DNA from 3 places in the Micromonospora sp. CNZ299 genome. Region 2 is predicted to be linked to each of the others. Evidence: riboswitches for the same ligand, from Rfam matches in the RefSeq annotation. Region 2 holds a riboswitch; each other region holds the start of a gene.
The links. A riboswitch is a leader RNA that binds a small molecule or an ion and turns the genes downstream of it on or off. The one in region 2 is predicted to bind cyclic di-AMP.
Positions count from the first base shown of each region.

Region 1: it holds a riboswitch for cyclic di-AMP, as region 2 does, so the genes downstream of both, CLT68_RS31285 (coiled-coil domain-containing protein) here and CLT68_RS09150 (VldE C-terminal domain-containing protein) in region 2, are expected to answer to the same signal.
Region 3: it holds a riboswitch for cyclic di-AMP, as region 2 does, so the genes downstream of both, CLT68_RS20000 (LysM peptidoglycan-binding domain-containing protein) here and CLT68_RS09150 (VldE C-terminal domain-containing protein) in region 2, are expected to answer to the same signal.

Region 1 covers NZ_PEFG01000001.1:6,922,081-6,932,000, reverse strand. The annotation lists gene surE (5'/3'-nucleotidase SurE) at 1-387, opposite strand, end outside; gene CLT68_RS31300 (PfkB family carbohydrate kinase) at 384-1,346, opposite strand; gene CLT68_RS31295 (SRPBCC family protein) at 1,542-2,009, shown strand; gene CLT68_RS31290 (hypothetical protein) at 2,034-2,534, opposite strand; gene CLT68_RS31285 (coiled-coil domain-containing protein) at 2,700-3,764, opposite strand; cyclic di-AMP (ydaO/yuaA leader) riboswitch at 3,770-3,901, opposite strand; gene CLT68_RS31280 (cation diffusion facilitator family transporter) at 4,015-4,932, opposite strand; gene CLT68_RS31275 (AAA family ATPase) at 5,040-7,154, opposite strand; gene CLT68_RS31270 (alpha/beta fold hydrolase) at 7,263-8,201, opposite strand; gene CLT68_RS31265 (carbonic anhydrase) at 8,349-8,993, shown strand; gene CLT68_RS31260 (hypothetical protein) at 9,100-9,429, opposite strand; gene CLT68_RS31255 (DUF3145 domain-containing protein) at 9,738-9,920, shown strand, end outside.
Region 2 covers NZ_PEFG01000001.1:1,901,664-1,911,583, forward strand. The annotation lists gene CLT68_RS09140 (helix-turn-helix transcriptional regulator) at 1-293, opposite strand, end outside; gene CLT68_RS09145 (carbonic anhydrase) at 521-1,249, shown strand; gene CLT68_RS09150 (VldE C-terminal domain-containing protein) at 1,306-2,325, opposite strand; cyclic di-AMP (ydaO/yuaA leader) riboswitch at 2,330-2,460, opposite strand; gene CLT68_RS09155 (YibE/F family protein) at 2,627-3,997, opposite strand; gene CLT68_RS09160 (heavy metal translocating P-type ATPase) at 4,307-6,427, shown strand; gene CLT68_RS09165 (metal-sensitive transcriptional regulator) at 6,434-6,730, opposite strand; gene CLT68_RS09170 (heavy-metal-associated domain-containing protein) at 6,829-7,038, shown strand; gene CLT68_RS09175 (hypothetical protein) at 7,052-8,023, shown strand; gene CLT68_RS09180 (heavy metal translocating P-type ATPase) at 8,036-9,920, shown strand, end outside.
Region 3 covers NZ_PEFG01000001.1:4,423,275-4,433,194, forward strand. The annotation lists gene htpG (molecular chaperone HtpG) at 1-1,441, shown strand, start outside; gene CLT68_RS19990 (nitroreductase family protein) at 1,508-2,053, opposite strand; gene CLT68_RS33400 (ThuA domain-containing protein) at 2,262-2,528, shown strand; cyclic di-AMP (ydaO/yuaA leader) riboswitch at 2,683-2,855, shown strand; gene CLT68_RS20000 (LysM peptidoglycan-binding domain-containing protein) at 2,856-3,527, shown strand; gene CLT68_RS20005 (hypothetical protein) at 3,653-4,024, opposite strand; gene dinB (DNA polymerase IV) at 4,148-5,335, opposite strand; gene CLT68_RS20015 (VOC family protein) at 5,393-5,830, opposite strand; gene CLT68_RS20020 (helix-turn-helix transcriptional regulator) at 5,925-6,899, shown strand; gene CLT68_RS20025 (GNAT family N-acetyltransferase) at 6,794-7,390, opposite strand; gene CLT68_RS20030 (GNAT family N-acetyltransferase) at 7,387-7,908, opposite strand; gene CLT68_RS20035 (FMN-binding glutamate synthase family protein) at 8,235-9,809, opposite strand.

The DNA of each region.
Region 1 (9,920 bases), 5.0 Mb from region 2:
GCACCCGTTCGTGGCGGCGGTGAACGCGGCCCCCACCGTCCCGGAGTGCAACACGGCCCGGCCGGCGTTGGCGCCACGGTTGATGCCGGAGAGCACCACCGATGGCGGCGGACCGAACGCGCCGTGCAGGGCGATCAGCGTGATGAAGCCCGGTGAGCCGCCGACCCCGTACGCCGGCACGCCCTCCAGGTCGGGCAGCGGGTGGTCGTTCACGACCACCCGTCCGTCCCGTTCCATGGCGCTCATCGCGGCGCTGGTGCCGCTCGCCTCCTCCAGCGGTGCGGCGACCACCACGTCCAGGCCCCGCTGCCGAGCAGCCCAGGCCAGTGCCTGGATGCCCGGCGCGGCGATCCCGTCGTCGTTTGTGATCAGCACCCGCAGGGTCATCGGTCGACCGCCCGGTCGGCCAGCTCGTCCGGGGTGGTCCGCTCCTGCTGCCGGCTGTCCGCCGGCACCAGTCGGACCCGTTCCACCAGGCCGGTGATCGAGTCCAGTCGTCCGGTGCCCAGGCCGTGCCGGGTGACGTTCAGCGCGCCGGCCGCGGCCCCGGTCCGGATGGCGGTCCGGATGTCCCCGCCGCCGGCCACGACGGCGGCCACCCCGGCGGTCATCGAGTCGCCCGCGCCGCGCGGGTCGGCGGCCTCCAACCGGGGCATCTCGACTTCGAACAGCTCCCCGTCGATGAGCGCGAGCGCCGGCTGGTCGGCCCGGCTCACCACCACCGTCTCGGCGCCGGCCGCGTGCAGCTCGTACATGGCCCGGGTCAGTTCCACGATGTCGTCGCTGCGGGCGCGGCCGTCGCGGATCAGCTCCTCGTGGCTCACCTTGAGGAAGAAGACGCCGCCCTCCAGCGCCGAGCCGAGGTGACCGCCGGAGAGGTCGACCACCACTCGACCGCCGTTGGCGCTGAGGTCGGCGGCGAAGCGTCGGTACAGGTCGGCAGGCACGAGCCACGGCTCGTTCGGCCCGCTGAGGATGCTCACCGCGGCAGACAGGCCCTCGCCGAGGGCCAGGTTGTACAGCTCGTCGAGTTCGTGTCGGCTCAGCGGCTGACCGGGCACGTCGGCGATCTCCTGCCGGGAGCCGTCCCGGCGGTCGTGCACGTACCCGCCGCTGCCGGAATCACGGGCCACCGTCTTGAGGTCCACGCCCTCACTGACCAGCAGCGGCTCCAGCACCTGGCCGATCTCGCCGCCGAGGGCGGCGCAGAGCACCACCTCGACACCGAGCGACATCACCATCCGGGCCTGCCAGACGCCCTGCCCGCCGGGGTGCAGGTGCAGCTCGGGGTGGTCGTTCGGCTGGTCAACGGTCACCGTCAGCTGTGGAGTGGGCGCGAAGACCATCACGTGCCCGCTCACCGGATCGTCGCCGTTCATGATGTCCGCCTCCAGCACGGTCGGGTGATTCCTCACTGAACGACCTTAATGCGCCAACCGGTGACTGGGCGTGTCATCGGGCCGGCCCGGGCCGGCCCTCGGACATTGCCAGCCAGACATCGGTACGGGACGATCGTGCGACCATCGACGGCGGGAGACGGTGTGCTCAGCAGCGATACCTTCAGCTACACCGTGCAGGCCCGGTGTTCGCCGGCCGAGGCGGCGGCGCTGCTCAGCGACCTGACCCGGCAGGGTGAGCTGCACCCGTTGATCGTCCGGGTCCGCCGACTGCCGCCCCGACCCGGTGCGCAGGCCAGCTACACGATCAACGACCGGCTGGCTGCCGGCCCGCTGCGCTTCCGGACCACCTACCACGCGGACGTCCTGATCAGCGAGGACGACGAGATCGTCATGGTGGCCCGCCAGTGGCCGGCCACCACCGTGCGTAACCACACCCGGCTGCGCCCCGAGCCGGACGGCCTGACCCGGATCGACGTCGACATCACCCTGACCGCGCCGACCCCGCTGTTCCGGTACGCGTTCCGTCAGGCCCGGGCCGCCCACCTCGCCCTGGCCACCCGCCTCGGCGCTGCCCTCGACCGCACCGGCGACCCGCCGCCCCCAGCCTGACCCGAGCGCGGGACGGCAGTGGGGTCACCGGTTGCGGGCGCGGCCCGCCAGGGCGGGCCGCGCGGCGGGACGCCGTCCCCACGGCTTGTACGTGGACAGCACCGTCGCAATGATCATCAGGCTGGTCGACACCGCGGGGGCGATCACCAGGTCGGCACGGTCCCGTGTGGGCAGGGCGGCGCCCACCGCTCCGGCGTGCCGCAGATTCGGGGTGAGCAGGAACAGCACCAGCCCGACCATCACCGTGGTGAGCACCAGCTTGACCACCACCCACCGGTAGCGCAGCAGGCCCCACGGGGTGAGCAGCGAGCTGGCGACACCGATGAGCCAGACCAGGACGCTCAGCGGCGCGAACAGGACGGTGCCGACCAGCGCGCCGACCGGGTAGAGCACCGCAGGGTCGGCACCACGCTGCACGGCGATGCCGAGAGTGAGCAGCACCAGGTCGGCGCCGAGCCAGCCCAGCGAGGTGACCAGGTGCAGGGTGAGCAGCCCCTTGCGGGCGCTGGGTGGGATCCGAGGCATACCGCGATGCTGCCCGCCGACCGCCGCCGGGTCGTCCGACGAGCGACGACATCAGGGGTACGCCCGGCGACGTAGCCCGGTCGGACAGCTCTGCCCGGACGAACGTGATGCCTGTGAGTCATCAAGATGACTCACAGGCATCACACACTTTGGGGAACGGCCGGATCAGTAGACCGACAGGTGCACGTGGTTGGTGTGGTCGCTGGACGGGTCGCCACCCGCCCCGCTGTAGGACTTCCATCCGCTGCTGGGCAGCCAGATCTGCCTGTACCAGATCACGTACAGCACGGCGAGCCGGTCGGCGTTGCGGATGAAGTACGCGGCCAGGTTGTTGCCGTACGTCTTGTCGCCGCCGGTGGCGTCGCCGCCGAAGCCACCCTTCTGGGCGGCGAAGTCGCAGGCCCGGCCCTTCGGGTGCTCACCGGAGCCGCTGGGGCGGTGACAGGAGACGTACCGGGTGAAGCCGGCGGCCTTGGCCTGGTTGAGGGCGTGCAGTGTGCGCGGGGTGATGCAGCCGCTGGCCGGTGTGGGGTCGTTGACGCTGCACGTCTCCGACGGCCAGGAGCCGTCGGAGTTGCGCGGCGCGGCCTTCGCGTTGGCGGCGGAGGTGCCCCGGTTGGAGTCGGTGTCGGCGGCGGGCTGCGGCTTGGGGGTGGTGGCCACGGTCAGGGCCCGTTCGGCCTGCTCCTTGCGCTTGGCCATCACCGCGACCTGCTTGCGCTGCTCGTTGATCTCACCGTTCAGGGCGACCTGGGTGCGGTTGGCCTCGTCCTTGCTGCTGAGCAGGTCGCGCAGCACCCGGTCCTCGTTGGCGGCCACCGCGTCCAGTGCGGCTGCCCGGTCCATGAAGCCTTCCGGGCTGTCGCTGTTGAGCAGCGCCGACATCGCGCTGAGCCGACCGGTGCGGTACGCGACGCCGGCGATCTCGCCGACCTTGCCGCTGCGTTGGTTGAGCTCGACCTCGATGGTCTTCAGTTGGGTGGTGAGCTGCTGCTGCCGCTGCACCGAGGCGTCCAGGGCGCGCTTCGCGTCCAGGTAGCCCTTGCTGGCCGCCTCGAGTTGGGCTCGCAGCGCGGGGGTGCCGCCCTCCTCGTCGGAGTCGGGGGCGGCGGCCCGCAGGCCGGTCGGGGGAGCGGCCGAGGCGGTGCCGGCCGGGAGCGCGACGCCGAGGGCGAACATCGCGACGATCAGGGCCGCCAGTCGGGCGGCGGGTGGTCGTGCTGGTGCCACTGTGCATGTCCTTCCGTCAGCCGCCGACCGGGTTAGCTGACGGGTTCGGGACGGAAGATCCCTACCGCTGACGCGGATGCACCCCAGGTACGTGGTTCCCCGGTTCGCCCTCGCGGGCGATTAGGCGGCGACCACCACCGGCGCCGGGAGGGCGCCGCCTGGTGGAGGCCGGGACCGAGCCTACCGGTGCCAGTGGGGTGGCTGCAGCCAATGTGACCGAAGGTGCGTTCGTCGTCACGAGAGGCTGCTGTCACCACTCGATCGAGCCACACGCTCCGGAGGCGGCACCCGGCTCGATCTGCAACGTCGCGTGCTCGATCCGGAAGTCGTCGTGCAGGGCCGTACGCGCGGCGGTGAGCACCGCGCCGACCTCCGCCCCGGGTGCCATGGTCAGGTGTGCGGAGGCCACGTCCATGCCGGAGGTGAGCGTCCAGACGTGCAGGTCGTGCACCTCGACCACACCGGGGACCGCGGCCAGTCGGTCGTGCACGGCGGTCACCTGGAGGTGCTCCGGGGCGGCCTGCACCAGGATGCGGACGGCGGCCCGTGCCAGCCGCCAGGTGCGCGGAAGGATGAACACGCCGATGGCGACGGCGACCAGCGGGTCGGCCCACCACCAGTCGGTGACGGTGATGAGCAGTGCGGCGCCGATCACGCCGACCGAGCCGAGCAGGTCGCCGAGCACCTCCAGGTAGGCACCCTGAAGGTTGATGCTCTCCCGGGCTCCGGCGCGGAGCAGGGCGAAGGCGGCGATGTTGGCGAGCAGGCCGAGCACGGCCACCGCGAGCATCGGGCCGGCGATGACCTCGTGCGGGTCGCCGAAGCGGCGGATCGCCTCGATCACCACGTAGATCGCGACGCCGGAGAGCAGGACGGCGTTGGCCAGCGCGGCGAGCACCTCGAGTCGGTAGAGCCCGAAGGTGCGCTGCGGGTCACCGGTGGCCCGCCGGGTCGCGGTGATCGCAGCGAGCGCCATCCCGATGCCGAGCACGTCGGTGAACATGTGTCCGGCGTCGGAGAGCAGGGCGAGCGAGCCGGTGTGCAGGGCGGCCACCGCCTCGACCACCATCAGGGTGGCGAGCAGCCCGAATGCCGCCCAGAGGCGGCCCCGGTGCTGGTGTGCGGCATTGGCGACGGACCCGTGGTGGTGGTCATGACCTGCGCCCACGAGAACCACCCTCCGCCGCCAGCCGGGACCCGGTCAAATGTATGTTCACATCGCTATGTATGCAAGTGTAGGGGTGGCAACTCTCGCCGGCGGCTCGCCAGCACGGATCAGCCGGTCGGGTCGATGGTGGTGAGGCGCTGCGTGGCCCGGGAGAGCGCCACGTACAGGGTGCGCACCCCGGCACCCGGATCCGCCCGGATCTCGCTCGGGGCGACCAGCACGACCCCGTCGTACTCCATGCCCTTGGCCTCCAGGCTGGTGACCACCTGGAGCCTCGGCGCGCCGAGTGCGGCGACCCAGCCGGCGACCTCGTCGCGGCGGGGGACCGGCGTGATCACGCCGACGGTGCCCTCCACCTCGGCCAGCAGGCCGGCGGCCGCCTCCACTGTCGCGGTCTCCAACCCGCTCGGGGGCACCGCCAGCTCGACCGGGTCGACCCCGGTGGAGCGGACCGCGGTCGGCAGCGGCAGGTCAGGATAGAGCCGGCGGATCTCCGCCGCCGCCACCGCGAAGATCTCCGAGGAGTTGCGGTAGTTGGTGGTGAGCGTGAAATCGTGCCGCTTGCGCCGACCCAGCGCCTGGTCCCGGGCCCGGTCCAGCTCGTCGGGGTCCCCGGTCCACGCGGTCTGGGCGGGGTCGCCGACCACCGTCCAGGAGGCCAGACGGCCACGTCGACCGACCATCCGCCACTGCATCGGTGAGACGTCCTGCGCCTCGTCCACGACCACGTGCGCGTAGTCCCGGTAGTCCTCCGGGCGCTCCCGGGCCGCCGCACGGGCGGCCCGTTGCCGCTCGCCGAGGGTACTCAACTCGCGTACGCCGCCAGCCAGCTGGAACGGGTCGCGCCGGGCCTTTGCCGACTGCGCCGGCTTGCCGAGCAGGGAGTCCAGCTCGTCCAGCAGCGCGATGTCGGCGATGGTCAGCCCGGTCGTGTCCAGGTGCCGGTACGCGGCGCTGAGCAGCCGGATCTCCGCGGAGGAGAGGATCCCCCCGGCGTACCGGCGCAGGCGGTCCGGCTGCGCCAGCCAGCCCAGAACGTGTCGAGGGTGCAGCCGGGGCCACCACGCCTTGAGGAACTCCCGGAACTCCGACCGCTCGGCGATCTCCGCCTCGAAGGTCCGCTGGTCCGGCAGTCGAATGCCCACCTCACGGGCCTGCGCCCAGAGCGCGGCGAACACCCCGTCGAAGCCGGCCCGGCGCACCTCGTTGCGGCGGGCACCCCGTTGCAACGCGCGGTCCCGGATCCGGTCCAGTGCCGGCCGGTCCAGCCGCAGCAGCGTGCCCCGGTAGAGCAGCCGCAGCTCACCCGGGCCGCCCGGCACCGCGTCGCGGGCAGCCCGCTCCAGCACCCGACGCATCCGCAGCGAGCCCTTCACCGCCGCCACCTCGGGCGGGTCGGGGCGGGTGGCGCTCATGCCCGGGAACAGGGTGCCCAGCGAGTGCAGGGTCGCGGTGTCCTCGCCCAGCGACGGCAGCACCGAGCCGATGTACTCCACGAAGACCGACGACGGGCCGACCACCAGGATGCCGCCGCCCGCGTACCGGCTGCGGTCGGAGTAGAGCAGGAAGGCGGCCCGGTGCAGGGCGACAGCGGTCTTACCGGTGCCGGGGCCGCCCGCGACGATCGTGACCCCGGAGCCGGGGGAGCGGATCGCCTCGTCCTGTTCCCGCTGGATGGTCGCCACGATGTCCCGCATGCCCCGGCCGGTGGCCTTGGACAGGGTGGCCAGCAGCGCGCCGTCACCGACGACCGTCATGCCCTCCGGCGCGGCGTTCGGGTCGAGCAGGTCGTCCTCGATGCGGGTGACCCGCTCGGCGCGGGACTGGATCGTGCGGCGGCGCACCACGTCCAGCGGCTGCGCCGGGGTGGCCTGGTAGAAGGCGGCGGCGGCCGGCGCCCGCCAGTCGACGACCAGCGTGCGGGCGTCCTCGTCGCGGATGCCGAGGCGCCCGACGTGCAGCACCTGACTGTCGCGCAGGTCCAGCCGGCCGAAGACCAGCCCCTCGTGCTCGGCGTCCAGGGTGTGTCGCCGCTGCGCCGCGTGGAAGACCATCGCGTCGCGCTCGACCAGCGCCCCGTGCGTGCCGACCCGAGCCATCCGGTAGCCGTCACGCTCGGCGCGGACCGCCGACTGCCGCAGTTCGGCGAGTCGGGCGTACACCCTGTCGAGGTGGCGTTGCTCGACGGCGATCTCCTGCTCCAGGCCGGTCTGGTCGGTCAACGCACGCTCCTTCGAAGGTCGCCGGCAGGCGGCGGAAACCGCGCAAGCCAACCGCAGAAGGGTACGGCCCCCGGCCCGGCCCGCCGCGCCCGAGGTGCGGCAACGCGCTCAGACGCCCGTCCCGGCGGGCGTCTGAGCGCGCTGCGGTGCGGCGAGCACCCGGCGCAGGACGCCGGTGAGGGCGGCGTTGACCTCGTCCGGGCGCTCCATCATCAGCATGTGCCCGGCGCCCGGGCAGACGGTCAGCTCGGTGGCCGGCAGCGCCGCCGCGATCGACTCGGCACAGGGCGGTGGGGTCAGTCGGTCCCGGTCGCCGACCAGGGCGGCGGCCGGCAGGTGGGCCAACGCGGCGAGGGTGTCCAGTCGGTGCTGGGTGCCGATGGAGGCGCGGAACCCGCCGATCGAGCGCAGCGAGGCACGAGCCACCGCGGAGGTCACCAGGCGGATGTCGGAGGGCTCGCAGCGGTCGCCGAAGAGCATCCACCGGATGCTCGGTTGCAGCGCGTTCAGCAGGGCCCGGGGCGCTCGCCACGACCCGCATCGGGCGAGCACTCCGGCTCCGGTCGTCTCGGCCAGCCGGATCAACCGGGCGATCCGCGGCGAGAGCCCGTAGACGGTGTGCGTGTGCCCCTCGGCGGTGGTCGAGACGAAGACCAGCCCGGCCGTACGGGCGGCGAAGTGCGTGGGGTGGCGGTGGGCGTACTCCATGATCGTCATGCCGCCCATCGAGTGCCCGACCAGGACCACCGGCCCGGGAGGCGCCACCGCGTCGATGACCGCGGCCAGGTCGTCACCCAGCTGGGCCACTGTGGCCGTGGGCAGCGCCATGCAGCTGGAGCGGCCGTGCCCGCGCGCGTCGTAGGTGACCACCCGCACCGCCCCGCCGAGCGGCGCCGCGGTGAGCGCATCGACCTGTCGGTGCCAGGCGCGCCCGTCCAGCGTCCAACCGTGCAGCAGGATGGCGGTCACCGGGGCGTCCGTCGGCCCCCTGACCTCGACGTTGAGCCGCACACCGTCCGGCAGACCCACCTCGAACCGCTCCGGCATCGCCGCCTCCCAGGGCCGCCCAGCATCACCAGCACCGGGATACCCGGCGGTAACACGGGCTACCCGCCATCAGACCACGTCAATCGCGCCGGGGCTAACATTCCCGACCGCGCCCGTGGTCGTCGGCGGGGGACCAAGCTGAACGGCATGGGGTCGTCGGGGGCGTCCATGGGCGGGGCGGCGGGGCAGGGACGGCAGGCCGGGGGTACGCCCCGCGCCGCGCTGGCCGACCTGCTCTCCGGCAACCGGCGGTTCGTCAGCGGCCAGCCGATCCACGGACACGACGTCACCGCCGCCGCGGCCGCCTCCGGCGATCAGCAGCCGTATGCGGTGGTGCTCGGCTGCATCGACTCCCGGGTGCCGCTGGAGGCGATCTTCGACCAGACCTTCGGCGCGATCTGCGTGATCCGTACCGGTGGGCATGTCCTCGACCGCGCGGTGTGCGGCTCGATCGAGTACGTGGTCGGCCAGCTCGGCGTACCGCTGGTGATGGTCCTCGGCCACGAGCGGTGCGGCGCGGTGGGCGCGGCGGTGGACGCGCTGCGCAGCGGGCAACGTCCCGGGGGGTCGCTGGCGCACCTGGTGGACGAGATCGCCCCGGCGGTGACCGAGGTGGGGATCGACGACCCGGCGGTGCATCCGCTGGCGATCCGCCGGCACGTCCGGCGAACGGTGGGCACGCTGCGCGCCGACGACCTGCTGGCCGGGCCGATCGCCGCCGGAAGGGTGGCCGTGGTCGGTGGCCTCTACGACCTGGCCACCGGTGAGGTCGCGCTGCTCGATCCGGGCTGAACCCGCCCCGACGCGCTCGACCGTGGCCTTCTCGATCTCACGCCGGACACGCGAAAGCGCCCGCCGGGACTCCCGGCGGGCGCTTTACGTGTTGCGGTGGGAGAGCTCAGCCCTCGAAGACGCCGGCCGCGACCAGGCGCTTCTCGGTGGCCTCCCAGCCGTCACCCGGGTGGGTGGCAGCCAGGTTGTTGATCTCCGCCCGGATCTTGGTGGCGTGACCGGCGGCGGCCAGCACGCGGATCTCCTCGACGAAGGCGTCGGAGTCCGTACGCAGGTGCGCGGTCTTGCCGTTGGTCAGGTTCCGCACGTAGGCGTGCTTGCCGCCGTTGAGCGGGATGAGGTACTTGAACTCGCCCAGCACGCTGAGGGCGCCACCCTGGCCAGCCTGGCCGGCCCGGACGGACGCGCGCGCGGTCTTAGAGGTGTTGCTCGCCACGGAGGTACTCCTTGCAAGACGTACGGGAGGACTGGACGTCCGGGGGCTGTGTGCGGGCCGCACTTGACTCGGCTCGCGAAGGTGTAACGCGGCATAAGCCGCCGGTGGAACTGTACATGACCACGACATCACGCTGGTTGTCGCGGTGTCCTGAGAGGCAACGGCGACCACCCGTCCGGCTATTCCACCCGGCGATTTTTCCGATTCCCTGGCGCACCACCCGTCACAGGAGTAATCATGTGTTGCAGGAACCACCTGGGTGGACGAGGTCGTAGGGGAAGACGCACCTCGCTCTCCGGGAGGTCACCGTGCCAACGCGTGGCGTCGTATACGTCCACTCGACCCCGCTCGCCGTGTGCTCACACGTCGAGTGGGCGATCGCGCGCGTCCTAGCCGCGCCGGTCAACCTGCAGTGGACGGCTCAGCCCGTCGACCCCGGCGCACGCCGGGCCGAGTGCGGGTGGACCGGTCGTCCGGGAACGGGCGCCGAG
Region 2 (9,920 bases):
AGCGCGAGCAGGGCACCGACCTGGCGGTCGGCCTCGGCGGGATGACGGAACCGACCGGACGGGTTGAGGGTGTACTCATTGCGCCGCCCGACGCGGGTGCGGTGCAGGTATCCGCCCGCCTCCAGGTCGGCGACGATCGCCTGCGCGGCACGTTCGGTCACGCCGACCTCGGCGGCGACATCCCGCAGCCGGGCGGTGGGGTCGCGGGCGATGGCCAGCAGAACGTGCCCGTGGTTGGTGAGGAACGTCCAGTTCCGCCCACCACCGGTGTCGCCCGCCGCCGTCTTCGTCATCGTGTGACCGCCTCTCCGGATGCCGACCCTGCCCTCGAGGAGTCTCGTCGGCCCTGCCCGAGGTGCGTTACCCAGGGGCGAGCTGAGGTCAACGTATGAAATCCATATCACGTATACCTTGACGCATCTTACGGTGCGTGTGACCGTAAAAGCCGAGCCAGCGCCCGCCGCCGGCCCGGCTCAAGAGCCGGTTGACCAGGTCAGATGCGTCGAGACGAGGTGCGGGGATGAGTCATTCCGGAACGCCCGGCGGACAGCCGGGCCCGCAGCGGACCACCGACCGCGCCCCGGCGCTGAGCGAGCCGGCCCGCGCGTACGCCGAGTTGGTCGCCGGCAACCGGCGCTTCGTCGGCGGCGCCCCCCGCCACCCCAACCAGGACGCCGGGCACCGGGCCGCTGTGGCCGACGGGCAGCACCCGTTCGCGGTGATCGTGGGCTGCTCCGACTCCCGCCTGGCCGCTGAGATCATCTTCGACCGCGGGCTGGGCGACCTGTTCGTGGTCCGCACCGCCGGCCACACCGCCGGCCCCGAGGTGCTCGGCAGCGTGGAGTACGCGGTGACCGTGCTGGGCACCCCGCTGGTGGTGGTGCTCGGGCACGACTCGTGCGGTGCGGTGCAGGCGGCCCGGGAGGTCGCCACGACCGGCACCCAACCTCAGGGGCACCTGCGGGCGGTGGTCGACGCGGTGCTGCCCAGCCTGCGCCGGGCCGAGACCGAGGGTGTGCAGGACATCGACGGCATCGTCGACATCCACATCGCACAGACCGTCGAGACGCTGCTCGGACAGTCGCCGGTGCTGGCCGACGAGGTGGCGCAGGGGCGGTGCGCGGTGGTCGGTGTGTCGTACCGGCTCGCCGCCGGAGCGGTCCGCCCGGTGGCCGCCGTGCCGGCCGGCTTCGCGACGCTCGGCGAGGAGGCCGGGCCCCTCGACCCGGCCGCGCCCGCCGCCGCCTGACGCGACGAGGGCCGCTCCGCGCGACGCGGAACGGCCCTCGGCGAGGGTTCAGCGGGTCAGAGCAGCGACATGTGGACGTGGTCGGTGTGGTTCGACGGCCCGCTGTACGAACTCCAGCCGGTCGCCGGGAACCAGATCTGCCGGTTCCAGATCACGTAGTAGATGCCCAGCCGGTCGGCGTTACGGATGAGGAAGGCGGCGACGTTGTTGCCGTACCTCCGGGTGTCATCGTTGTGCCACGGGGCGAAGCCACTCTTCTGCAGCGACCAGTCGCAGGCACGGCCCTTCGGGTGCTCCCACGGCCCACCGGAGCGGTAGCAGCCGACGAACCGGTTGTAGCCGGCCGCCTTGACCTCCTTGTACGCGTGCAGGGTGCGGGGCGTGACGCAACCGGACGTGGTCGGGTCATTCTCGCTGCACGACTGCGGCTTCCAGTCACCGTCGGCGGTGCGACCCGGGCCGATCTTGGCCACCTTCGAGGTGGCGTCCACCAGGCCGCCGGTGAAGCCCTTGCCGCCGACGAGGGAGAGCGCCTTGTCCGCCTCGCTCTTCCGCTTCGCCATCAGGGCGGTCTGCTTCTGCTGCTCGCGGACCTCCGCGTCGAGGGCCAGCTTGGCCTGCTCGGCGCGGGCCTTCACCGTGTTGACCTCGGCGAGCTTCTTCTCATTGACCATGTTCATCTCGTCGAGCACCGCGGCGCGCTGGACGAAGGCGTCGGGAGCCTTGCTCTCCAGCAGCATCGCGAGCGCGCCGATCCGGCCGGTCCGGTACGACTGGGCGGCGATCAGCCCGACCTGTGGGGTCAACGCGTCCAGGTCGGCCTTGGCCCGGTCGACCTCCCGGGCCAGCTCCAACTGCCGCTTCTTGGATTTGTCCAGTTGGGACTTGGCGGCGGAGTAGTCGCGGTTGGCCTGCTCGATGACGTCGGTGAGCAGTTTCGGCTCGCCGTCCTCCTCGTGCCCGGACGGTGTGGGGGTCGTCGGGGCGGCGTGGGCCGGGAGGGGCCCGGCGAGCACGGTCAATGCGGCGATCACGGCCACCACGGGTGTCAACCAGCGGCGTAGGGGTGCCGTCACAATGTTCCCTTCCGTCGACCGCCGACCGGGTTAGCTGACGGGTTCGGGGCGGAAGTGGCCCCTACCGCTGACGCGGATTCACCCCACGTACCTGGGTCCCCGATTCGCCGGTTGGCGATTGGGCGGTGGCACCGCAGGCGCCGCTTCGCGCCTTCATCGGTAACCGGCAGCGAGGTTACCCGAGAGTCGGCCGGGTGAGCTACGCCTGGATGCCGACCAAAAGCGTCATTTCGCCATAGCGTTGAGTGACCAGTGACGTGGTTCTCAGGGTGGACGCCCGATCTGGTCACGCTGAGGAGTGTCACCATGCCGTATCCGTGCTCCTGTTCGGCTCCGGCCACCCGTCGGTGGCGGTGGATGGGGGTGGGGTCCGCGTCGGTTCCGGGTCGTCGGGGCGACCCGCTCGCGGTGAGATGAGTGCGGCCAGTGCCTCCGACCGGTCCGGCTGAGGTCGCGGGGCGGAAGCGTCGGTGGACGGTGTGGCGTCCGCACGCCCGGCCGCGGTCACCACTGCGGCCAGCCCGGTGGTCAGTGGCACGGCGGCGATCAGGCCGAGGGTGGCGACCGCGCTGCGGACGATCTCCTGCGCGAGGAACTCGCTGGTGAGGATCTGCCCGATCGGCCGCGCGTCGGCGGTGAGCAGGAGCAGCAGGGGCAGCGACGCGCCCGCGTATGCCAGCACGATGGTGTTGACAGTGGAGGCGATGTGCGCGCGGCCGACCCGGGTCGCGGCCCGGTAGAGCTGCAACCGGGTCAGGCCGGGGTTGGCGTGCGCCAACTCGGTGACGGTGGCCGCCTGGGTGACCGTCACGTCGTCGAGCACCCCGAGCGAGCCGATGATGATCCCGGCGAGCAGCAGACCGTGCAGGTCCACGTCGCCCTGGAACATCGACAGCGTGGTGGCATCCTCGCTGCCGAAGCCGGTGAGGTGGGTTGCCGCCGTCGCGATCGTGGCGAGCACGCCGGTCAGCACCAGGCTGCCCAGGGTGCCGAGCACCGCGACCGAGGTCTGTGCGGTGACCCCGTGCGTCAGGTAGAGCACCACGAACATGATCAGGGCGGCACCCACCACCGCCATCAGCAGGGGTGACTTGCCGGCGCCGATGCCCGGCAGCACGAAGGTGAGCAGGATGGCGAAGCTGGCCGCCAACCCGGCGAGCGCGGCCAGACCCCGCCACCTACCGAACGCGACGATCGCCGCGGCGAAGACCACCGCCAACCACAGCATCGGGGTGCCACGCTGGTGCTCGGAGATGTTCCAGTTGCTGGTGGTGGGATCGGTGGGATCGGTCAGCTCGACCAGGATGACCTCGTCGCCGACCGCGACCCGGGGTGCGCCGGGCCCGTCGGGCACCGGTGTCTGCACCTGCTGGCCGGCGGACGGCCCGTCGTCCACCCGGACGTCGACAGTGCCGCACGGCCCGCCGCCGACGCGTGGTGTGCCCTCCGGGCTCGACGGCGTCGGCGGGCATGGTTCGGTCACCACCCGGGTCACCGTGCCGGGGAAGCGCGGCACATCCGCCCCGCCGTCGGTCTCCGGTGCCCCACCGCGCGGCCAGAGCAGCAGTGCTGCGAGCACGGTGGCGACGAAGAGGGGCACCACCGTCATGATGAGGATCCGCCGGACCCGGGGCGGGGCGGACGGAGCGGGGCGGGTGTGGTCGGAACCCAAGGCGAGACTCCCAACGATCCGGTGCGGGGTACGTGTCAGTGGACCGGTCGGTTCATCCGCACTGCGGAATCGCGGCGGGAGACGCGGCGGATCGCTGACCGGCGACCACCCGATCACGGATGGTCAGTGCCCGGCCCGGGCGGCCAGGAGCGACGCCACCGGGTGGCGGCGCCGGTGCCCGTTCGTGCAGCGGCATGCGGGGGGTCATCGTGGGGAATGCTAACCAGCCCGGCCCGGGGACGCAGGTCGTGACGGAGTGTCGCCGCCGAACCGCTCGCGTGCCGGTCCCCGGCCAGGCATGTTGGACACATGCCCGCTCAATTACCGCCCGATCCCGGCCATGAGCGGCACGCCACCCCGGCCAGGCCGCCGGAGAGAGCCGGGCACGACAAGCACGCCGGGCGCGACAAGCACGCCGGGCACGACAAGCACGCCGGGCACGACAAGCACGCCGGGCACGATCCGGCGATGTTCCGTCGTCGCTTCTGGGTCTGCCTGGCGCTCACCATCCCGGTGGTCCTGGCCAGCCACCTGGTCTGGGACCAGCTGGGTCTGAGCTGGGACGTTCCCGGCCGCTCCTGGGTGGGTCCGGTGCTCGGCTCGGCGGTGTTCTGGTGGGGCGGCTGGCCGTTCCTGGTCGGTGCGGTCCGGGAGGTGCGGGACCGGGCGCCCGGGATGATGCTGCTGGTCGCGATGGCGATCACCGTGGCGTACACCGCGTCCCTGGCGACCAGCGTGGGCGTCTTCGACCTGGACTTCTGGTGGGAGTTGGCCGCGCTGGTCACCATCATGCTGCTCGGGCACTGGCAGGAGATGAAGGCCATCGGGCAGGCCCGGGGAGCGCTCGTGGCGCTGGCCGCGCTGCTACCGGACGAGGCCGAGCGGGTGGCGGCGGATGGCCGGGTCGAGGCGGTGCCGGTGACCGGTCTGCGGGTCGGTGACGTGGTGCTGGTCCGCCCGGGCGGGCGGGTGCCGGCCGACGGGCGGATCATCGATGGCGGCGCCGAACTGGATGAGTCGATGATCACCGGGGAGTCGCGGCCGGTCGCCCGGTCGACGGGTGATCGGGTGGTGGCCGGCACCGTCGCCACCGACTCGGCGATCCGGGTCGGTGTGGAGGCGCTGGGTGAGCAGACCGCACTCGCCGGCATCCAGCGCATGGTCGCGCAGGCCCAGGCTTCCGGTGGGCGGACCCAACTGCTGGCCGACCGTTTCGCCGCGGCGCTGTTCTACGTGGCCACCGGCACCGCCGTGCTGACCGTGCTGGTCTGGACCGCGCTCGGTCAGCCCGACGAGGCGGTGGTGCGTGCGGTCACCGTCCTGGTGATCGCCTGCCCGCACGCGCTGGGTCTGGCCATCCCCCTGGTCGTCGCGCTCTCCACCGCGTTGGCCGCGCGGTCCGGAATCCTGGTCAAGGACCGGTTGGCGTTGGAGCGGATGCGGACGGTCGGCGCGGTTCTCTTCGACAAGACCGGCACGCTGACCCGGGGCGAGCACGCGGTCACCGACGTGGTGACGGTGCCGGGCATCGGGCGGGACGAGGTGCTGCGGATCGCGGCGGGTGTCGAGTCGGACAGTGAACATCCGTTGGCCCGGGCGATCGTGGCGGCGGCCGGACACGCAGGCCCGGCCCCGGCCGCCGGTTTCCGGTCGCTGCCGGGCCGCGGTGTGCAGGCGACGATCGACGGTACGGAGTACGCGGTGGGCGGGCCGGCGCTGCTGCGGGAACTGGGCCTGTCGCTCCCGACGGAACTGGTGACGGCGAACGAGCGGTGGTCGGCGCGGGGTGCGGCGGTGCTGCATCTGGTGCGGCTGCCGGACACCGTGCTCGGCGCGTTCGCGTTGACCGACGAGGTGCGTCCGGAGGCCCGGCGGGCCGTCGACGAGCTGCGTGCCGAGGGCGTCCGAACCATCGCCATGATCACGGGTGACGCCCGCCCGGTCGCCGAGGCGGTCGCGGCCGAGGTCGGTTTCCGGCCCGGTGTCGACGAGGTCTTCGCCGAGGTGCTGCCGGGGGAGAAGGACGACCGGGTGGCGGAGCTCCAGCGGCGAGGGTTGATCGTGGCGATGGTCGGTGACGGGGTGAACGACGCTCCGGCGTTGGCCCGAGCGGACGTCGGTATCGCGATCGGCGCGGGCACCGATGTGGCGATCGAGTCCGCCGGGGTGGTGCTGGCGTCCTCGGACCCGCGCGGGGTGGGTGCCGTGGTCCGGTTGTCCCGGGGCTCGTACCGGAAAATGCGACAGAATCTGGCCTGGGCGGCGGGCTACAACGTGGTGGCGCTGCCGCTGGCGGCGGGTGTGCTGGCCTGGGCCGGCGTGGCGTTGAGCCCGGCGGTGGCAGCGGTGCTGATGTCCGCTTCCACCATCGTGGTGGCGCTCAACGCGCAGTTGCTGCGCCGCGTCCGTCTCGACCCGGCGCCGGACTGAGGGGCGTCAGCCGCGCTTCATCAGCCGGCCGACCGCCGCCATCATCTCGGTGGCCATCTCGTCGGCCCGGCCCTCGGCCGCCCCCTCGTGCATGCAGTGCCGGGCATGCCCGTCGAGCAGCCCCAGCGCCACCTTGTCGAGTGCGGCCTGGATGGCGGAGATCTGGGTGAGCACGTCGATGCAGTAGCGGTCGTCGTCGACCATCTTCTCGATGCCGCGGACCTGCCCCTCGACGCGGCGGAGCCGCGTGAGCAGCTGGTCCTTGCTGGCGGTGTACCCGCGGATCGGGGTGGGTGTGGTCATGCGAACCAGGATAGCGTACCCCTGGGGGGTATGGTACGGTCGTCTTCGGGTGGGATACCCCCACCGGGTACGGGTAATCCGTTCAGGGAGGCGTTCCAATGGTCAACACGACGTACCAGGTGCAGGGCATGACCTGTGGGCACTGCGTCAGCGCGGTGAGCGCCGAGGTCGGCGCGATCCCAGGCGTGCAGGACGTCCAGGTCGACCTCGCGGCCGGCCGGGTCACCGTCAGCAGTGACCAGCCCCTCGACCCGGCAGTTGTCCGGGCTGCCGTCGACGAGGCCGGCTACGACCTCGTCGACGCGTGATCGGAGGACGGGCATGCGCACCGTGACGAGACTGGCCGGGTTCGCCGTGGGCCTCGCGGCGGTCTTCGGCACGACGTACGGGATCGGCCGGGTCGTCGACCGCGCCCCGGTGGTCGAGGGCCGGCACGACGGCGACGGCGCCCATGCGACGGGCGAGCACGACGACACGACCGACCGGCTCCCCGGCGGCCTGCTCGTCTCCGACCGGGGCTACACCCTCGAACCGGTCGACACCCAGGCGGACGAGTTCGCCTTCCGGATCGCCGGGCCGGACGGTCAACCGGTGACCCGGTACGACGTGGCGCACGACAAGCAGATGCACCTGATCGTCGCCCGGCGGGACCTCTCCGGCTTCCGTCACGTGCACCCCGAGCTGGCAGCGGACGGCACCTGGCGGGTTGACACCCCGCTGGCCGGTGCCGGGCTTTGGCGGGCGTTCGCCGACTTCACCCCGACCGGAGGCGAGGCGCTGACCCTCGGGGTGGACGTGACCGTCCCCGGTGAGCTGACCGAACGGCCGCTGCCCGCCCCCTCGACCAGCACCACCGTCGACGGCTACACCGTCACCCTGGCCGGCTCGCCGCAGCCTGGCCGCACCTCACCGCTGACCCTGACGGTGAGTCGGGGCGGGCAGCCGGTCGCCGACCTGGAGCCCTACCTGGGCGCGTACGGGCACCTGGTGGCTCTGCGCCGGGGTGACCTGGCGTACCTGCACGTGCACCCGGACGGGACTCCCGGCGACGGGCGGACCCGGCCCGGCCCCGCGGTCACCTTCCTCGCCGAGGTGCCGTCGGCTGGCAGCTACCGGCTCTACCTCGACTTCCGGCACGGCGGGGCGGTGCACACCGCCGAGTTCACCGTCGTCGCCGGCACCCCAGCGGCCGGCACTCCAGCGGCCGACGCCCCATCCACCGGGGGCGACCCGAGCGGACCCGCACCGACCGGGGGCGCCGACCACGGCACCCCCGGGCACGGGCACAACTGACGGGACCAGACGATGACCACCACCAGCAGCAGACCACTGCCCGAGGCGCCGAACCGGATCGAGTTGGCGATCGGCGGGATGACGTGCGCAGCCTGCGCCGCCCGGATCGAGAAGAAGCTCAACCGGATGGACGGCGTGAGTGCCACAGTCAACTACGCCACCGAGAAGGCGACCGTCCGGTACGCCGACGCCGTCACACCGGACGACCTGATCGAGACCGTGCAGAAGACCGGCTACACGGCCGCACTGCCCAGCGCGCCGACGGAAGAGCAGTCGGTGGACCCGCTGAAGGGCCCGCGTACCCGGCTCTGGGTGTCGGTGGCGCTGAGCGTGCCGGTGGTCCTGCTGGCGATGGTCCCGGCCTGGCAGTTCGACTACTGGCAGTGGCTGTCGTTGACCCTGGCCGCCCCGGTGGTGGTCTGGGGTGGGCTGCCGTTCCACCGGGCCGCCTGGACCAATCTGCGGCACGGCGCGGCGACCATGGACACGCTGGTGTCGCTTGGCACCCTGGCGGCGTTCGGCTGGTCGCTCTGGGCGCTCTTCCTCGGCGACGCCGGCATGCCGGGGATGACGCACCCGTTCCGCTTCGACATCACCCGCACCGACGGTGCCGGCAACATCTACCTGGAGGCGGCCGCCGGGGTGACGGTGTTCATCCTGGCCGGTCGCTATTTCGAGGCCCGTTCCAAGCGGACCGCCGGTGCCGCCCTGCGCGCCCTGCTCGAACTCGGGGCCAGGGAGGTGGCGGTGCTGCGGGACGGGGTGGAGACCCTGATTCCGGTGGACCGGCTCGTCGTCGGTGACCGGTTCGTGGTCCGTCCCGGGGAGAAGATCGCCACCGACGGGGTGGTCGACGAGGGCACCTCCGCCGTGGACGCCAGCATGCTCACCGGTGAGTCGGTGCCGGTCGAGGTCGGCCCCGGCGACGGCGTGGTCGGCGCCACCATCAACGCGGGCGGCCGACTGGTGGTCACCGCGACCCGGGTCGGCGCGGACACCCAGCTCGCCCGGATGGCCGATCTGGTCGAGCAGGCGCAGAGCGGCAAGGCGGCCGTGCAGCGGCTGGCGGACCGGATCTCCGGCGTCTTCGTGCCGATCGTCATCACGCTGGCCGTCGGCACTCTCGGCTGGTGGCTCGGCACCGGAGCCGGCCCGACCGCAGCGTTCACCGCCGCCGTGGCCGTCCTGATCATCGCCTGCCCGTGCGCGCTGGGCCTGGCCACGCCGACCGCGCTGCTGGTCGGCACCGGCCGGGGCGCGCAGCTCGGTGTGCTCATCAAGGGGCCGGAGGTCCTGGAGTCGACCCGCCGGGTGGACACCGTGGTGCTGGACAAGACGGGCACCGTCACGACCGGCCGGATGACGCTGGTGGACGTGGTGCCGGCGAGCGGGGAGGACCGCGCCGAGCTGCTCCGGCTCGCCGGCGCGGTGGAGGCCGCCTCGGAGCACCCGATCGCCCGTGCCGTCGCCGCGGGTGCCGCCGAGGCCGGCGCACTGCCCCCGGTGACCGGCTTCCGCAACCTCGAAGGGCTGGGCGTGACCGGCACTGTCGACGGAACTGTCGTGCTGGTCGGTCGGGCCCGGCTGCTGCGGGAGCACGACATCGACGTACCGCCGGAGGTCGAGTGGGCCGTGCGTGACGCGGAGGCCGCCGGTCGTACGGCGATCGTCGCCGGCTGGGACGGGCAGGCCCGGGGCGTGCTCGCGGTCGCCGACGTGGTGCGGCCGACCAGTCGGGCGGCGGTGGCCCGGTTGCGCGCGCTGGGGCTCACTCCGGTCCTGCTGACCGGGGACAACACCACAGTGGCCCGGGCGGTCGCCGCCGAGGTGGGCATCGACGAGGTGATCGCCGAGGTGCTGCCGGCCGGGAAGGTCGACGTGGTCAAGCGGCTCCAGG
Region 3 (9,920 bases), 2.5 Mb from region 2:
CGAGGGCACCTACTCGATCGAGTCGGTCGACGAGGCGCCGCAGGGCACCACGGTGACCCTGCACCTCAAGCCGGTCGACACCGAGGACAACCTGCACGACTACACCGCCGAGTGGACCGTCCGGGAGATCGTCAAGCGATACTCCGACTTCATCGCCTGGCCGATCCGGATGAGCGTCGAGCGGCCTGGCGCCGACGGCGAGGCCGCCACCAGCGAGGTGCAGACCCTCAACTCGATGAAGGCACTCTGGGCTCGACCCCGCGACGAGGTCGACGCCGCGGAGTACAACGAGTTCTACAAGCACGTCAGCCACGACTGGGCCGACCCGCTCGAGGTCGTGCACATGAAGGGCGAGGGCACCTTCGAGTACGAGGCGCTGCTGTTCCTGCCCAGCCACGCCCCGCTCGACCTGTTCTCCCCGCAGGGCCGCCGCGGCGTCCAGCTCTACGTCAAGCGCGTCTTCATCATGGACGACTGCGAGGCGCTGGTCCCGACCTACCTGCGCTTCGTCAAGGGCGTGGTCGACGCGCACGACCTGTCGCTGAACATCTCCCGCGAGATCCTCCAGCAGGACCGGCAGATCCAGATCGTCCGCCGTCGCCTGGTGAAGAAGATCCTCGCCACGGTCAAGGACCTCAAGGCCAACCACGCCGAGAGGTACCGCACCTTCTGGACCGAGTTCGGCGCGGTGGTCAAGGAAGGGCTGATCGACGACACCGACAACCGCGACACCCTGCTGGACCTCCTGTCGGTCGCCTCCACCCACGACCCCGCCGAGCCCACCGACCTGGCCGGCTACGTCTCACGGATGAAGGACGGCCAGAGCGACATCTGGTACGCCACCGGCGAGTCCCGGGCCGCCATCGAGAACTCGCCGCACCTGGAGGCGTTCCGGGCCAAGGGCCACGAGGTGCTGCTGCTCACCGACCAGGTCGACGAGGTGTGGGTCGAGCGGGTCGGCGCGTACGACGGTCGGCCGCTGCGGTCCATCGCCAAGGGCGAGATCGACCTGGACACCGACGAGGAGAAGCAGCAGGCCGAGGCCGAGCGCGAGCAGCAGCGGCAGGAGTTCGCCGCCCTGCTCGACTGGCTGGGCACCACCCTGACCGACAGCGTCCGGGAGGTGCGCCTGTCGTCGCGACTGACCACCTCGCCGGCCTGCGTCGTCGGCGACGCCCACGACCTCACGCCGACCCTGGAGAAGATGTACCGGGCGATGGGGCACGAGGTTCCCCCGACCAAGCGGATCCTGGAGATCAACCCCGGTCACCCGCTGGTGTCCGGGCTGCGCAAGGCCCACGAGCAGGGCAGCGACCAGGCGGCCCTGACCGAGACCGCCGAGCTGCTCTACGGCCTGGCGGTGCTCGCCGAGGGCGGTGAGCTGACCGACCCGGCCCGCTTCACCCGGACGCTCGCCGACCGGCTGGCGCGCACCCTGTAGCTGGCGTACCCCGCCAAGCGGCGGGCTTCCCGGGTCACCGGGTGGCCCGCCGCCGGCGGCGGCCGGCTACCAGCGGTTCCAGTGGGCGAACCCGTCCGCGTCGGCCTGCGGACCGGGCTTGAAGTCGGTGCCCAGGGTGAACGCCACCGGCGTGAGCGCCACCTGCACGACGGTGTCGTAGGGGATGCCGAGCAGGTCTGCCATCTCCCTTTCGTAGCTGAGATGGCTCGTGGTCCACGCGGTGCCGAGCCCGCGTTCCCGAGCGGCCAGCATGAAGCTCCAGAACGCCGGGATGACCGAACCCCAGGCCCCGGCCTGCCCGCGCACGCTGGCCAGCTCGGCGCGGGACTCGACCCGCAGACAGGGGATGAGCAGCAGCGGCACCTCGTGCAGGTGATCCGCCAGGTGTTGCAGGCTGCCGGCGATCCGGCCCCACTGCTCGGAGGCGAAGTCCATCCTGCTGAAGGCCGGCCCGGTGCCGCCCGACGCGGGTGGCGGTGCCATCAGCCCGAGTCGCCACAGTCGGGCGACGGCGGCCCGGGTCCGCGGATCCTCGACGAAGATGAAGTCCCAGCGTTGCCTGTTGATTTCGTGATTTCGAAAACCGTCCAAATGAAGAGCGGAGCACGGTCATGCCGGTCGACACAGTGATCTTCAGCGGGGAGGGCCCGCACGCCGATCCCTGGCACCCGTTGTCCGAGACCAGCGCGGCGATCGCCAAGCTCGTCGGCGACGCGGGCCCGGTGGCGATCGTGACCACCGTCGACCAACTCGCGGCAGCGCTCGACGGCGCCCGCCTCCTGGTGGTGAACGCCAGCGCATCGAGCACCCGATCACTACCGGTCTCGTGGACTTCGAGGTGCACGACGAGCGCTACACCGACCTGGAGTTGCTCGACGGCGTCGACGTCGAGACTCTCTACGTCCACGACGAGGGTGGCGACACCCACCCGCTCGTGTGGGCGCGCACGGCCGGGAGCAGCCGGATCGTCTACAACGCACTCGGTCACGACGCGCTGTCGTACGAGTCGCCGGGGCACGTCGAGTTGCTGCGGCGCATCGTGCTCTGGCTCCGTCACCGCATCTGATCCGCAACGGTCCACGGTGGTCACTGCACACCGACCGGCCGCCCGCAACCGCTGGGGGTGACGCCCCGCGTACCCCGGTGAAGAACTTCACAGGGGTTGGGCGATCGTCACCGACCGTGCCTAACGTCGGTCGGGTTCGCCACTGCGGACACCACGGCCGGCAACGCCAAATCCTGCCCCCGGTCGGTGGAACCCAGTCACCCGGGCAGGAGCGGGGGACCCAAACGTTCCTCGGTGCACGTCACCTCGGGGTGAAGCCGCCATCGTGCGGCCGGGCTCCTCGGCCCGAACCCGACAGCTCACCTCGCCGGCGTGGAGGAAGTTCACATGACGTCTGTCTACACGCCCCGTCACCGACGGGTCACCACCCGCCGTCTCGCCGTCGGCACCCTGGCCGTCGGTGCGGTCACCGGTGCTGTCGCCCTCTTCGGCCCGGCCGCCCCCGCGCAGGCCGCGGTCAACTGGGACGCGATCGCCAAGTGCGAGTCCGGCGGTAACTGGAAGATCAACACCGGCAACGGCTACTACGGTGGCCTGCAGTTCTCCCAGAGCACCTGGGCCGGCTACGGCGGCAAGAAGTACGCCGCCCGCGCCGACCTGGCCAGCCGCGGCGAGCAGATCGCCATCGCCGAGAAGGTGCTCGACGGGCAGGGCATCGGCGCGTGGCCGACCTGCGGCAAGAAGGGCGGCTCGTCGAGCGGCTCCACCGCGAAGCCGTCGACGAAGTCCACGCAGAAGCCCACCGCGAAGTCCACGGCGAAGCCCACCGAGCAGCAGGAGCGGCCCTCGCGGCGGGAGCAGCCGGCGACCCGCAACCACGAGCGCACCGCGCCGACCACGGGCGGCCAGACGTACCTGGTCAAGCCGGGCGACACCCTGTCGGAGATCGCCGACAGCCACCGGGTGACCGGCGGTTGGCAGTCGCTCTACGAGCACAACCGGCAGCTGATCGGGGCCGACCCGGGCCTGATCTTCCCGGGTCAGCGGCTCAGCCTCTGACGGTCTTCCCGCGTCAGCGGCTCAGCCTCTGACGGATGACACACGAACGCTCGGCCGGGTCACCGGCCGAGCGTTCGTACGTGTGGTGCGGATCAGCCCGAGCGCCCGTACCCCGGGGGAAGCCGTCACGCCGCGGAGGCGGATGCCTTCGACCCTCGGTGCGACGCGACCGGGCCGGCGTTCCAGCCCCAGCGGGGCGCCGGTGCGCTGCCCTCCCCGGACCAGCCCGTGCCGCCCTCCTCGTTGTCGCCGCCGTCGGTGGTCATCTCGACCGGGGCGGGTGTGCTGCGGGCAAGTCGCATCGACTGCTCCGCGCCGGCGCGGGCCGCGCACGGCCAGGACTGCCCGGCGCACTGAAGGTTGCGGCACTGACCCTCGTCGTCCGGCTCGTGGGCGCTCAGCACGTCGATCGCCAGTTGCCAGAGCAGCGGGTCGGTTACGTCGTGCGGCCGTTCGGCAGTGCGACTCGGCCGGTTGCTGGTGTCGTCGTCGGACATTGTGGGTCCCCCCTTGTCAGGCTGTACCCCACAAGGGTCACCCGTCAGCCGCCGGCTAAACCGCCGACCTGCTGTGATGTGTCTCCGGTCGCAGCGGTCGCCGGGACGCCGCACGCAGATCGGTCAATCCGGCAGCAGCGGCATCTCGACGCCCGGCTCCCGGCCGAGCAGGACCGCTCGGGTCAGCGCCGTTGAGCCGAACCGGTCGCGGACCGCGTCCACCGCGGCGTCCAACTCCGCGCCAGGATCGCGGTGAAACGGCAGCTCCGGTTGCACGGGGTTGTCGTCCAGGTTGCCCACTGAGACACCGATCAGGGTGACACCACGACGATCGATCTCGGTCAGCGCTGCTCGCAGCAACGCGCGCGCGGCGGCGAGCAGCGGCGTCGTGTCGGCGGTCGCCTTGCCGATGGTGTGCGAGCGGGTCGCCCGGGTGTAGTCGCCGAAGCGCAGCCGCAACACCACGGTGCGACCGGACCGCCCCGCCGCCCGCATGCGGCGGCTGACCCGGTCGACCAGGCCGGCGAGGATGGCATCCAGCTCCGCCGGGGCATGCGGGGTGCGGCTCAGCGCATGCTGCGCGCCCATCGAGCCGCGTCGCCGGCCGACCTGCACCGAGCGAGGATCGCGGTTGTGCGCCAGGGCGTGCAGGTGCCTGCCGGCGCCCGACCCGAGCAGCGACACCAGGGCGGCCTCACCGAGCCGGGCCACCTCACCGACCGTACGGATCCGGCGTTCCCGCAGCTTCGCTGAGGTGACCGGGCCGACGCCCCACAACCGCTCGACTGGCAGTGGGTGCAGGAACGCCAACTCGGCGTCCGGTGCGACCACCAGCAGACCATCCGGCTTCGCCACCCCGCTGGCCACCTTCGCCAGGAACTTCGTGCGGGCCACACCCACCGTGATCGGCAGGTGGACCCGTTCACGAACCTCCCGGCGCAGCCGCTCGGCGATCTCGGCCGGCGACCCGACCAGCCGCCACAGGCCACCGACGTCCAGGAACGCCTCGTCGATGGAGAGCCCCTCGACCAGTGGCGTGGTCTGCCGGAAGATCTCGAAGACCGCCCGGCTCGCCGCCGTGTACGCCGACATCCGGGGTGGCACCACGATCGCGTCCGGACAGAGGCGGCGCGCCTGCTGACCACCCATCGCGCTGCGTACGCCTCGCGCCTTCGCCTCGTAACTGGCCGCGAGGACCACGCCGCCGCCGACGATCACCGGCCGCCCCCGCAGGCGCGGGTCGTCACGCTGCTCGACCGACGCGTAGAAGGCGTCCAGGTCGGCGTGCAGGATGCTGGCGCCGGGCGACACGTACACATGTTCGCATGGCAGGTGGCCATCTCTGCAATGAGCTGGGCGAACGCCCGATCAGTCGAGGCAGAACTCGTTGCCCTCCGGGTCGGCCAGGACGAGGTGACCGGCACCCAGTGGGGGAGCGGGCTCGTGGCGACTGAGTCGGGTGGCGCCGTATGCGGCGAGTCGTTCCGCCTCCGCCTCCAGCGCCGCCATCCGCTCGTCACCCGTGAGCCCGGGAGCGGCCCGCACATCGAGGTGTACGCGATTCTTCACCCGCTTGGGCTCGGGCACCCGCTGGAAGAACAGGCGCGGTCGCACACCCTCGGGGTCGACCACCGCTGAGGCGTCGTTGCGGTTTTCCGGCGGGACCCCCATCGCGTCCAGCGCCTGCTCCCACGATTCGAAGTTTCCGGGCGGTCCCTGCAACTGGTAGCCGAGGGCCTCGGCCCAGAACTCGGCCAACCCGGCGGGGTCGGCGCAGTCGAACGTGATCTGGACGTCGCGGGCCATGTCAGCTCCCTGTCTCGTGATCTGGTCGGTCATGATCCCAGCCTCTCGTGAATAGCGGACAGGGTCGTTCCGCGATCCGTGCGACGATCGGCGTGTGACCGTCGAGGCAACGACCGAGCGGGTGCTGCGGTTGCTGGCGCTGCTCCAGCGGCGACCATCCTGGACGGCCGCCGACCTCGCCGCCGAGCTGGGCGTCACCGACCGCTGCGTCCGCCGCGACGTGCAGCGACTGCGCACACTCGGCTATCCCGTGCAGGCGGTGTCGGGCGTCGGCGGTGGCTACCAGCTCGGCGCGGGCACCCGGCTGCCGCCGTTGCTCCTCGACGACGAGGAGGCCATCGCGACGGCGGTCTCCCTGCGTCTCGCCTCGGGCGGCACGATCGCCGGTGCGGGCGAGGCGGCCCTGCGGGCGCTCGCGAAGCTCGACCAGGTGATGCCGTCGCGGCTGCGTGCCGAGGTGCGGGCGGTGCACGGCGCCACGGAGACGCTCCTGGGCCCGGTGGCCGAGATCGACGCGGAGCTGCTGGTGACCCTGGCGCGGGCCTGTCGCGACGCGGTGCGGGTCCGCTTCACCTACCCCGGCCGCGACGGTGGGGCCCGCGAACGGACGGTGGAACCGATCCGGATGGTCACCACAGGTCGCCGCTGGTATCTGATGGCCTGGGACGTCGACCGCGACGACTGGCGTACGTTCCGGCTCGACCGGATGGGCGCGGCGACCGCGACGACCTGGCGCTTCCGAGCGCGCGAGCATCCGGATCCGGTCGCGTACGTGCAGCGGTCGGTGACCGAGGCGCCGTACCGGTATCTCGCCCGCGTGCGGGTGCACGCCCAGCCGGACCGGGTGCGGGCGTTGGTGCCACCGCAGGTCGGGCGGGTCGAGGACGACCGGGACGGATGGTGCGTGCTGATCGTCGGCGGCGAGAGCCTGGACTGGCTCGCCGCGCATCTGGCACGCCTCGATCACGAGATGGAGGTGCTGGAGCCTCCCGAGTTGCGCGAGGCCGTCGGCCGCCTCGCCCGTCGCCTCGCCGTGCTGGCGGGTGGGCCATCGGAACCGGGCGGGTAGTGGCGCAGCGCGTAGTGCCGCAGCGACACCGGGCTGCCGTCCGGGGCGGTCCATGGTGCCGTGCTCGTCCCGACGCGCCGCCAGCCGGTGCGCTCGTAGAGCGCGGCGGCCGCGGCACCACCGGCGGCCAGCTCCAGCACCAGGTCCGTACCGCGTCTGCTCGCCCACTGCCGGGCCCGGTCCAGCAGCGCGCTGCCCAGCGCCAACCCTCGGGCGGACGGCACCACGAAGAGGCGAGCCACCTCGGCTGTCGGCCGGGCCGGCGGCCCGCCCACCGGGTCGGGGATCCGATGCACCGCGACATGCCCCACGACGGCCCCGTCGGCGTCGACCGCCACCCAGGCGCGCGCCGGGTGCGGCTCGCGCAGCCAGCGGTGCGGGTCGGCGGGCCAGTTCAGCGGGTACCTGTCGACCCGGTGAACCTCGGCGAGCCCCGCGACGCAGCCGTCCAGGTCGGTGGCGCGCCGCCGGCGGATCCGGGGCTGGTTCACAGGTCGTCGAACGGGCCGGCGTAGCGGAACTCACCGCGGATCGACTCCCGCCACGCGGTCAGCGGCCGGGCCTGGAAATACTGCGGCCCCCACGGCTGCGGCGGGGTGACGCCCAGCTCGACGGCGGGCCGGAACCCGAAGCGCGGGTAGTAGTCAGGGTGCCCGAGCAGCACCACCAGCGGCTCGTCCCGCGCGTCGGCCGCCCCGAGCACCGCGTGCATCAACGCGTGGCCCACCCCACGGCGCTGCCAGTCGGGCAGCACACCGAGCGGCCCCAGCCCGAGCGCCACCGGCTCGCCGGCCACCCGGCCGCGCGTGGCCACCACGTGCCCCACCACCTGGCCGTCCGAATCGGTCGCCACCAGCGAGTACGCGGGCAGCCAACCCTCGTCGGCGCGCAGCGCGTCGACCAGGGTGGCCTCGACCGGTACGCCAGCGCCGTCGGTCCTGGCGAAGGCGGCGGAGTGAACCGCCCGGATGGCGTCGGCGTCGGCGTCCGTCTCGCGTCTGATCAGCACCGCGCCACCATAGGCCCACCGTGTCGCCGGCTCCACGCCTTTATCACCTGCGCCGACGTGTCGACGGTCGTTGCTTCGGCGTCGTGCCGGCGGGCACGCCCGGCGGGCATGACGCGAAAACGACTGATGACTGTGCGGCATAAATATGCCTCACAGTCATCAAGCTCATGGGCCCAAGGCCCCCGCGGCCGGGCTGGGAATCCGGAGCAGCCGGCCGAGCCAGCCGGCCGCGCCAGCGCTGGGCCGGGCCAGGCCGGAACCGCCCGGTCCAGGCCACGCCCCGAGAGCTGGGACCTCGGACCGCAGTCCACGGGCTCGGACCCACCTCAGCCCACGGCGGTGGCCGAGGGTGGGGCGCTGCCGCCCTGGGGCACCTCCGGAGTCATCAGCCGGATGATCTCCGCCCGATCGGCCGCCGAGGGCATACCCCATTCGGGCCGGTAGCCGTACACCTCATGCAGTGGGGTTGAGCAGGTGCGGCCGTTCAGGATCTCCACGGCGTCGGTGCCGATCAGGCCGGGGTGTTCGACGCCGCAGGCCTCGGCGACCTTGGTCAGGTCGCGGCGCAGCGTCTGCAGGTAGTTGGCCGCCCGGACCGACTTCAAAGTCGGGTCCAGGCCCCGGGTGAGCCACGTGTTCTGCGTCGCGACACCCGTGGGGCAGGTGTCGGTGTGGCACTTCTGTGCCTGGATGCAGCCGACCGACAGCATTGCCTCCCGGCCGACGTTGACCAGGTCGCAGCCGAGCGCGAAGGCCACGATGGCGTTGTCCGGCAGGCCGAGTTTGCCGCCGCCGATGAAGACCACCTGCTCGTGCAGGTCGTGCTCGGCGAACACCTTGTAGACCCGGGAGAAGCCCTGCTGGAACGGGAGCGACACCGAGTCGGTGAAGATCAGCGGCGCGGCGCCCGTCCCACCCTCGCCACCGTCGATGGTCACGAAGTCGACGCCTCGGCCGGTGTCGCGCATCAGGGTGGCCAGCTCCTGCCAGAAGCCCAGGTCACCGACCGCCGACTTGATGCCGACCGGCAGGCCCGTCTCGGCGGCCAGCAGCTCCACCCAGTCGAGCAGGCTGTCGCAGTCGGAGAACTCGGCGTGCCGGGACGGGCTGACGCAGTCCTGACCGGCCGGGATGCCCCGGGTGGCGGCGATCTCGGCGGACACCTTCGCCCCCGGCAGCAGCCCGCCGAGGCTCGGCTTGGCGCCCTGGCTCAGCTTGATCTCCAACGCCTTGACCGGTGCGCCGGCCACCAGGTCCTTCAACCGGTCGAGGCTGAACCGGCCGTGTTCGTCGCGGCAACCGAAGTACGCCGTCCCGAGTTGGAAGACCAGGTCACCGCCGTTGCGGTGGTACGGCGACAGGCCACCCTCGCCGGTGTTCTGCAGGCAGCCGGCGAGTGCGGCCCCCTTGTTCAACGCGGTGATGGCATTGCCGGAGAGCGAACCGAAGCTCATGCCGGAGATGTTGACCACCGACTCCGGGCGGAACGCGCGGGCCCGCCCCCGGGCCGCGCCGAGCACCTTCGCGGACGGCAACCGCACGTCGTGCCCGGCGGCGGGTGTCGACGGCGGCACGGCCCGGCCGAACGTGCGGTGCTTGATGATCGGGTAGCCGGGGGTGTACTCGATGTCGTTGTCCGTGCCGAAGCCGAAGTAGTTGTTCTCCTGCTTCGCCGACGCGTACACCCAGCGGCGTTGGTCGCGGGTGAACGGCCGTTCCTCGTTGTTGCCGGCGACGATGTACTGCCGTAACTCCGGGCCGATCGCCTCCAACAGGTAACGGGCGCGACCGAGCACCGGATAGTTGCGCAGCAAGGCGTGGTCGCGCTGGATCAGGTCCCGCGCGGCGAGCGCCGCGACGGCGGCGGCGACAGCGGGTACGGCTCGACGGGCCCATTTCATGCCCGGCACTCTTTCCGCCCGCACCTCCGGCCAAACCGGCCCCGCCGATCCAATGCGCTGGTCAGGACCGGGGCGGGGACCAGGAGGCGCGCCCGGCGGCGGTGCGGGGCG